DNA from 3 places in the Dyadobacter sp. NIV53 genome. Region 1 is predicted to be linked to each of the others. Evidence: riboswitches for the same ligand, from Rfam matches in the RefSeq annotation. Region 1 holds a riboswitch; each other region holds the start of a gene.
What was found. A riboswitch is a leader RNA that binds a small molecule or an ion and turns the genes downstream of it on or off. The one in region 1 is predicted to bind S-adenosylmethionine.
Positions count from the first base shown of each region.

Region 2: another riboswitch for S-adenosylmethionine. It lies ahead of KZC02_RS25585 (peroxiredoxin); the one in region 1 lies ahead of metX (homoserine O-acetyltransferase).
Region 3: another riboswitch for S-adenosylmethionine. It lies ahead of KZC02_RS26820 (YceI family protein); the one in region 1 lies ahead of metX (homoserine O-acetyltransferase).

Region 1 is NZ_CP081299.1:5,367,246-5,370,437, reverse strand. It holds gene KZC02_RS22225 (glycerophosphodiester phosphodiesterase family protein) at 1-629, shown strand, start outside; gene metX (homoserine O-acetyltransferase) at 699-1,751, opposite strand; SAM riboswitch class I at 1,926-2,034, opposite strand; gene KZC02_RS22215 (DUF721 domain-containing protein) at 2,295-2,621, shown strand; gene KZC02_RS22210 (LD-carboxypeptidase) at 2,674-3,192, shown strand, end outside.
Region 2 is NZ_CP081299.1:6,202,773-6,205,964, forward strand. It holds gene KZC02_RS25565 (asparaginase) at 1-63, shown strand, start outside; tRNA gene KZC02_RS25570 (tRNA-Ser) at 179-265, opposite strand; gene KZC02_RS25575 (porin family protein) at 443-1,021, shown strand; gene KZC02_RS25580 (hypothetical protein) at 1,081-1,278, opposite strand; SAM riboswitch class I at 1,447-1,540, shown strand; gene KZC02_RS25585 (peroxiredoxin) at 1,701-2,966, shown strand; gene KZC02_RS25590 (cysteine desulfurase family protein) at 3,023-3,192, shown strand, end outside.
Region 3 is NZ_CP081299.1:6,551,228-6,554,419, reverse strand. It holds gene KZC02_RS26825 (peroxiredoxin) at 1-299, opposite strand, end outside; SAM riboswitch class I at 977-1,074, shown strand; gene KZC02_RS26820 (YceI family protein) at 1,328-1,972, shown strand; gene KZC02_RS26815 (TonB-dependent receptor) at 2,252-3,192, shown strand, end outside.

The sequences.
Region 1 (3,192 bases):
TAGAAAACGCAATTAAACTAAAATGTTACGGCAGCGAGTTTGATGTACACATGTCAGCTGATTCCGTTCTTTTCGTTCATCATGATCATGCTGTTAAAGGTACAGATATCGAAAAAACCAATTCAACAGAATTATTACAGATCAAACTGGAAAATGGAGAGAATCTTCCTACACTGGAAGCATACCTGAAAGCTGGTGCTAAACAAAAAAATACACGTTTGATCCTTGAAATAAAAACTTCTTCTATCAGCAAAGAACGTTCACTTGCACTGACCGAAAAATGTGTAGAAATGGTTAAAAAATTAAAAGTTGAAGGCATTACGGATTACATCGCGTTTGACTACGATGTGTGCCTGAAAGTGAAACAGCTTGCTCCAAATGCACATGTGGAATACCTGAATGGAGATAAAACGCCAGCTGAAATTAAGGCAGCAGGTTTAAGCGGTGTTGATTATCATTTTACAGTTTTCAAGAAAAATGAAAACTGGATCAAAGAAATGCATCAGCTGAATCTTTCTACCAATACCTGGACCGTAAATGATGAACCGGTAATGAAATGGTTTCTGGATCAAAATGTAGATTTCATCACTACAAACGAACCTGAGCTATTGCTGAAGATATCTAAATAGAAAGTTCCAATTTGTAGTTAAAACAAAAGAGCCGCAAAGAAATTATCTGCGACTCTTTTGTTTTAATCATCAACCGATTTTAGCAATCTGCAATTGGCCATTTGTTTGCTGCCAGGCTTTTATTACCTGATTTAACTGCTTATACTCTATCAAAAAGCCGTCGTGCCCATATAAAGAATCAATTTCCTGAAAAACTGCATCCGGAATATGCCTCGCCAGGAATTGCTGTTCAGATAATGGAAACAACAAATCAGATTTTATTCCCAATACCAGCGTTTTTGCTTTTACCATACCTAATGCGTGCACAATTCCGCCACGATTTCTGCCTACGTTGTGCGAATCCATAATTTTGGACAGTATCCAGTAGGAAAACGCATTAAAGCGTTTCACAAATTTATCTCCCTGATACTGCTGATAGGATGATGCCCGGAAATCATCGATCTGATCCGGATTGTCACGTGCCTGCGTAAAATTGTATGTATCATAATTACGGTAAGACAACAACGCAATGGATCTGGCTGCACGCAACCCCATTCCACCCGCTTCACTATTATTGTCATTATAAGTCGGATCAGCCTCAATCGCCATGCGCTGTGACTCATTGAACGCTACACCCCAGGGCGAATGCAATGCATTAGACGCAATCAATATCAGTTCTTCAAACAGATCAGGAACTTCCACCGCCCATTCCAGCGCTTGCTGGCCACCCAAAGATCCTCCAATACATATTTTTATTCTACGGATCTGTAATTCCTGGCGCAGGATTTCCATGGTTCCGACTACATCTTTTACAGTAATCAGCGGGAAATTCCTGTAAAATGGCTGCTGCGTTTTAGGATCAATGGAAAGTGGGCCGGTAGACCCATAAGCAGAACCAATTACATTGACACAAATAATGAAATATTTGGCCGGGTCGAAAAATTTTCCATCTCCTACCAGACCATCCCACCATTCAGCCGCATTGGAACTTCCTGTTAACGCATGACAGATCCATACAATATTATCATCTCCGTCGTTCCTGGTGCCATACGTAGTGTAAGACAATTCGAAACCCGGTAATTCACGACCTAATTCCAGGGAATAGGTATATGGATATTTATAAATTTTTTGTTCCGCTTGCATGAGTGCCAAAGCACAAAGTTTAAATTATAAAATATGATATAAGATGACCTGTTTCCGGAATGAGCCAGAAAAAGATACACGATCCTGCTTATTGAAAACTACTTTCCAGTTTCAGGTACGAGATTAAAGCCATCCGGCTTACGGAAATTTCTAACAGTAAGTTCATGCGAATTGATTTTATATCTCCTAATAACTTAGGTGGGAATTAGCACCTTTCTCCAAATTTGGTAGCAGGTTGCCAGAGGTTCTTTGAGCCCATTCTCTCGCCTCTTCTTTATAAATCAATCGCTGTTAAGTGAAGCAATTGACTTGATGCTGCAATATTAAGTCCGGATCGCTGAAAATGCAAATTACACTTGTTTTTAATTTGCTCCGAAACTGATTTATTTGTTGGCACTGAACTCGTTCCAGGCTTATTTATTTTTACTTTCCTCAACCTCAAAGTATTATTCCTGAAAACGAATTTTTAATCCATTTTCCACTACGTCCTTCCTCCTTATTCCCTTCTATATTCTTACATTTGTATAAAGCACTACAATAAATATGGCACAACAATACCGTTTTGATAAAGAAAAAGCATCCCGCCGTCCAGGGATAACACCTCTTAAAGATGCTATTGATCAGATGCTTGAAAAATACCGGTTACGAAACAGGTTTGATCAGTCGTATGTTGTAGCGCATTGGGACAAAATCATGGGTTCGGCTATCGGATCAAGGACCCAAAAAGTGTATATCAAAGACCGCGTACTTTTTCTTCAGATAGAATCCGCTCCTTTACGGAGTGAACTGGTTCGTGCCAAATTCAAAATCATTGAGCTTATCAACAGAGAAATGAAAAGTGATCTTGTTGAAGATGTTGTATTTATTTAACCTGTACTCAGGCTTCCAAAATTGTTGTCAATACCACGCGTTTTAACAATTTATGACCAAAATTAAAATTCCGTCATTTTTAAAAGCCGGTGATAAAATAGGAATTATTGCTCCTGCAAGTGCTATCAACTATACTGAAATGATTCCGGGAATTAACCGGTTAAAAAATGAATGGAAACTGGAAGTAGTTGAAGGTCAGACATTAAAAAGCTCATTCAATCAGTTTTCCGCCAGTGATGAAGATCGTTTGACAGACTTTCAGAAAATGTTAGATGATCCGTCAATAAAAGCAATTATGGCAGCCCGTGGCGGTTATGGCTGTTCCAGGATTGTTGATGATCTGGACTTTACAAATTTCATACAATCTCCAAAATGGATTATCGGTTTTAGTGATTTAACCGTTGTTCATTCTCAGTTGTTTAAGCTGGGAATTACATCTGTACATGCTCCTATGGTCAAATCCATGATGCTGCCAGGAGCAGAAGAAGCGGCGGATTCACTTCGAAAAGTTCTGTTTGGAGAACTTCCTTCATATTCCATAAATTCCCATTCTTTGAACAGGCCCGGCACA
Region 2 (3,192 bases), 840 kb from region 1:
ACTGATAAAGGAAAATGTAAAGAAATGCTGGCAATGCCGCTTTGCGGGGAAATGAGCGTTTAATTTTTCCATTAGTCATGCCTCCGGCATTTTGTAGATTAGTATTAACGATTATTTTAATGGATGTAAAATAAAAGCCCTGCAAATCCATCATTTGCAGGGCTTTTGTTATAAAATGCAGAGAGGAAGAGATTCGAACTCTCGATACAGTTACCCATATACTACCTTTCCAGGGTAGCTCCTTCAACCACTCGGACACCTCTCTGTGTGGTTATTCAGGGTGCAAAGATAGCCTTTCTTAATTTATAAGCAAACCTATCTTTGTTTTTAAGCCTGTTTTCTTTTATCGGCATATTGAGATTTTCTGAGCATAATCATAATTGGTATAATTTTTTAATACTCACATTATTGATCCACATATTCAAATCTTAATAATAAAGACATGAAAAAAATCTCGTTAGCATTGTTGTTTGCAGTATTCAGTACTGCTGCTTTTTCACAAGGCTTTTCGTTCGGCCCAAAAGCTGGTATTAACATTAGTAATTATACAGGTGGCGATATCGAATCAGATGCATTGGTAGGATATCACTTCGGTGGATTACTCAACTTTGGAATCGGGAAAAACTTCTCAATTCAACCGGAAGTCTTGTTTTCAACACAGGGAGGGAAAATTAACGACAGCGGAACAAAGTCAAACTTTAAAACCTCTTATGTAGCCGTTCCGGTAATGATCAGATTAAAAACCAATGGCGGATTTTACATTGAAGCAGGTCCTCAGGCTTCCTTCAGGACAGGTGAAGATGTTCCGGATCAAACCATTGACCATTTTGCAAAAAATCTTGATCTTTCAATCGGAGCAGGAATTGGCTATCAATCCAGTATTGGCTTAGGAATCGGAGCAAGGTACATGGCAGGCCTTTCTAAGGTTGGGGATTTTGAAGGAAACGACATTGATCCTGATTTCAAGAACAGCGTTATTCAGGTTAGCTTATTTTGGGTAATTCCAACAAGCAGTAAATAATAACACACTATTTGATTCTTAAAAATGAGCTACGGCTCATTTTTTTGCTTTAGACCCAATCATTTATTTTGATCATAGCCCAGTGCAGCAGCAATCGCTTCCAATATTGCTTTTTTGCCTTCCTCAGATTTAACAATAAGTGCTGCTTCTAAAATATTATTTCTCCTAATTTCACAAGCAATGTGTAAAGCCTGAAAATTGCTTAAATCATTGTATCTGGATTTAAGCTCGCTGACAATCTCCGTTTCTGTTTTCATTTTACAATTAGAATTATTTGGTTGTGAAGTAAACTATCTAATAAAACGATATTTAAATCTCCTTAATTATCAAATAGTTATTACCCGGACAAATATTATTTTTGAAAAAACAGGGAGAGTTTTAGTTTTTCTGAAAAATAAAATTAACCTTTGTCTATCGAATTAGTAGATTTATCGAGAATGAAGGGAGAGGTTAGGCTCTATGATCTTCTGGCAACCTATGACCAATTAAGGTGCCCCAACCTAATTCTAAGGATAAATCTAAAAAAACCAATGGAATATTGAGTTGAAGGCGTGCCGAATTTAATGATGCAATTACCAGAAGGATATGAACTTTCTGAGATACATCATTTATATCACAGATCAGTTTATCGTTTAGGTTTTCAAAAATTACTCTATTACTAAAAGCAAAATTATAAGTAATGAAAATTAAAAGTTTATTTTTCGTAGGTACAATCAGTGCAGTTTTATTGTCTACCACTTTGCTGGCTCAAAATAAGCCATTGACCAATGGCAAATGGAGAGGTGTTTTTCAGGTTGGGCAAAGAGCTGTCCCTTTTAATTTTGAAGTCGCAAACGGGGCTGGCCAAGCACCGGTTTTGACGGCTACGAATGGAGACAGGAGAGATGATTTTAATGTAAAACATATTTCACGGGATTCTATCCAGGTTACTCTAAATACATTTGAATATGCCTGGTTTGCTAAAATTCAAGGTGACGGGAGCATTAGCGGAGTACAGAAAAGCCTGATCGCCGGAAATAAATCAACCCCGGTTTCTTTTACCGCACAGCCGGGACAATCTTATCGGTTTACAGAACCCGGGAAGGAAGTTGCTCCTACAACTAATTTGTCTGGAAAGTGGGTAATTAAAATCAAAGCAAATTCCCCAACAACTGGTAAACCATTACCCGATCGTGTGGCTGTTTTTGAACAAAAAGGAAATAAGCTGAATGGGATTATTCTAAGTGTTTCAGGAGATAGCAGGGAATTGGAAGGAAATGTACAAGGCAATGAATTTGAACTTTCTGGCTTTACCGGATCGGGTGTAGCTTACGTAAAAGGTAAGATCACGGATGATAAAACAATAACCGGTGCCATTGGTGCAGGTGCCGAACCTATCCTTTTTGAAGGTACAAAAGATGATAAAGCTGCTTTGCCTGATGCTTATGCATTGACTTTCCTGAAACCGGGATACGATAAACTGGACTTTACTTTTCCTGATGTAAATGGAAAATTGGTTTCGTTGAGTGATGAAAAATACAAAGGCAAGGTCGTTATAATTGAATTGATGGGAAGTTGGTGCCCAAATTGTATTGATCAGATTCAGTTTCTGGCACCCTGGTATAAGGAAAATAAAGCAAAAGGTGTAGAAGCAATTGCCCTGGCTTTTGAAGCAAAAGACGATTTACAATTCGCAAAAGGTACTTTGACAAAACTGAAAAACCGTTTTGATATCCAGTATGATATGCTTTTTGCAGGAAAAGTAGGAGGAGATATTGTTGCAGAAAAATTACCCGCAATCGACAAATTTATGGCTTACCCGACTACGATTATTGTAGGCCGTGATGGGAAAGTGAAGGAAATACATACTGGTTTTTCAGGAAAGGGAACCGGGCAGTTTTATCAGGACTATGTAAAAAAATGGAATAATGATCTTGCAAAATTAATAGCAGAACCATTGCCATGATCAATTATTGATCGACAACATAGATAGCTAATAACCAGATAATTGAAATTTTAAGAATGGAAATATATTGTGATAACGCTGCTACGACAGCAGTTGATCCCGAGGTAGTAAAAGCCATATTGCCTTATCTGACATCTAATTATGGTAATCCTTCATCAAGTCATTGGGCAGGCCGTAAAGTGAAAGAGGCCATTGCTTCATCTAGGCAGACTATTGCCGGTTTGCT
Region 3 (3,192 bases), 1.2 Mb from region 1:
GCAACCAGTGCGGCATCATAGGTATTCATTTTTACAAAAATAGAATCTCCGCTTAATTTGGTCACCTTGAAGTCATCACGGCGCGTTCCGTTAAGTAAGGTCAGAACCGGATGATCTTTGTCTTTTGCATTGTATTCGAAATTGAACGGAATATGCGTTTCGCTGATTACGAACTCCCCGCGCCAAATTCCTTGTTTCGGTGACTTTGCGTGAGGTTTGTCATCCGATGCACTTGCAAAACTGCTTAAAATAGTGGCACCTGCCAAAGCCACCGCCTTCATCTGGTTGTTGATTTTCATACAACGTGATTTGTTAAAATTGAAAAATAGTTAATCATATAGCCTTACCGGAATTATCCGAAAGAACTCTCACTCTGCCGGAAACATTTGCAGGATTTTTTCCGGGGAATATGTTAACCAATTAAAGGTGGTTTCTAATCAGTCGTTTCTAAAACGTGGACAAATGTAGGACAGAAAAAAAATGATCACAAATATTTGTCTACTAATTTTATAGAGTTTATAGGTTTATTTGGTTTCGTACCACCAAGATGCGGTATATTGAGCTGTTAGCTTTCAATTTAACAAAATGTTTGTCACACTGAACGGTCCGCCGTGCGGTAACTATCGCTCGATCAATCATCTTAGCTAACTATTAACTCCTTTTTTAATAATTCACCCGATAAGTTAGGTTTTAAATTTGACAAAGTACTCCTTCCTCTTAGGTACGAAAAACCATATCTCCTATTAAGCATTCTTTTCATGTAACCGGCAACAACAAAACCCATTGTATTTTGTTTAGAACAAAATAGCTACGAAAATGGGTGCTAAATCATTCTGGAAATCGTGTAACGACAATCAATTATTCTGTGGCATAATTCCCGATTTTATTAAAAATACTTCAAATAATTTTTGATAAACCGGAAATCATGGCCTTACCTTTGCATCGTCTTACGATTACTACCTGCAAAGTAAAAGTGGATTTATACAGAAAGAGGGAGAGACAGGCTCAATGAACTCTTAGCAACTTTCCAAGGCGGAATAAGTGCTAACCTGCCTAATACAGGAACTATAAATTTACCAGTCATGTCAAAAAAATGTGTTTTATCCCGTTCCGTTTTTAACGGAGTTGCAAGTTGTCAAAAGTCTGGCTCTGGCAAATGTTGTCCCGGTGATAAGTGGAGAAGTTAAATCCTTAAAAATTTAACAATCTGCTCTGGTAAGTACGGTTTGGGGGTAGATTGTTTTTATTTCCTAAATCGTATCAAAAATTACTCTATATAATCACTAGATTAAGTATTTTATTATTATCTCAATATCCATTCAACCTCATGAAAAAGATTCTTTTATCTGCCATTTCCCTTACAACTTTTGCGTTGGTTTCATTTACAGGCCCTTACAGTAAAATAGTGAAGGAAAACTCGTATACCGTTGATACAAAGCAAAGTAAACTGGTATGGAATGCAAAAAAAGTAACCGGCGAGCATACAGGCCTTGCACCCATTAAAAGCGGCACTTTGCTGTTGGATGCGGGCAAATTAAAAGGCGGCAGCTTTGAAATAAACCTTAATGATCTGACTGTCACGGATATTAAAGATCCGGAGTACAATGCAAAACTTACAGGTCACCTTAAGAATGACGATTTCTTTTCAGTTGCAAAATATCCGGTGGCAAAACTGGATATCACATCGGTGACTGCTGCGGGTGCCAATAAATACAATGTAAAAGGAAAACTGACTATTAAAGGGATAACCAATGAGGTAAGTTTTCCAGCTGAAATTACGGCAAATGGAAAAAACCTGACAGCAAATGCAAAAATTGCAATTGACCGCACCAAATATGATATTAAATATAATTCAAAAAGCTTTTTTTCTACAATAGGCGACAAAGCCATCGACGACAATTTCAATCTTGATGTTTCGCTTGTTGCTACCCAATCATCGTCAGTTACCAAAGCAAGCACTAAAAGCAAATAATAGATTCCGAACTCTTCTCATCGGCTGTAATTTCCGATTTGGTGACAGACGGGGTAAATAATAAGTAACCCTTATTATGTTTGGACACGGCTCAAAAGGGGTAGGAACTGCAGGCTCCCCCGCCCTGCTGAACATGTAGACTTACAATCCCGTCGTCACCAAATCGAAAAACAGATTACGTATATAGATATAAGTTATTTGATTCTTATCATTTCACGTTACGATCTTTCCATTACCTGTATACCCGAAGCACTCAACAGCTTCTTAACATTTTATTGAATGAAAAAATACTTTTTACTTTTATTCCTGATCGTTTCCGTTGCCTCCTTTGCACAGCAGCGAACCATAACTGGAACGGTTACTGAGTCTGAAAACGGAGGTACACTTCCCGGTGTAAACGTTTCAATCAAAAACACCAGGCAGGGCACAATTACGGACGCTGAGGGACGGTTTAGCCTGAACCTTGTAAAAGGCGAACAGCTCGTCTTTTCTTTTATTGGGTTTGCAGCACAGGAGATTAAGATCACAGCTGAAAACAGTTATAATGTGGTACTTCAGCCCGCCAGCCATACGCTTGGAGAAGTGCAGGTGGTAGGTTCCAGAAACGCCAATCGTACCAAATTGGATTCACCTGTTCCGGTCGATGTGATTGACCTTAAACCTCTTTTAGAATCTGCTCCGCAGGTAAGTATCACGCAGTTGCTTCAATATGTCTCTCCTTCGTTTCATTCCGTAAATGGAAGCAATGCGGGCGATGCAGGATCCGCACTGAACCTGTCTCAGTTAAGAGGCCTGGGCGTCGACCAGCTTCTTGTACTAGTCAATGGCAAGCGCCGTCACAAAAGCTCCAATATCAACTGGGGTGGTTTGGGAAACGGGGCAACAGGTTATGATCTCAACTCTATTCCAACGGCTGCCATTCAGCGTGTAGAAATCCTTCGCGATGGAGCAGCAGCACAATATGGGTCTGATGCTATTGCCGGTGTGATCAACATTGTTTTGAACAAAACAACTGAAGAGCTTACATTGAGCTCAACGGCCAGTACGAGGCGGCGGGGAGACGGTACTACTACCCGTACGAATGCAAATTATGGTTTTGCTCTTGGTAAAACAGGTGGTTATCTGAACACAACTGCGGAATTTGCCACACAGGCGATCGCCCTGTTGCCGGGAAACGACGATGCTGCATTATATCTTGGACCGATTTATGGAGGTGGTGC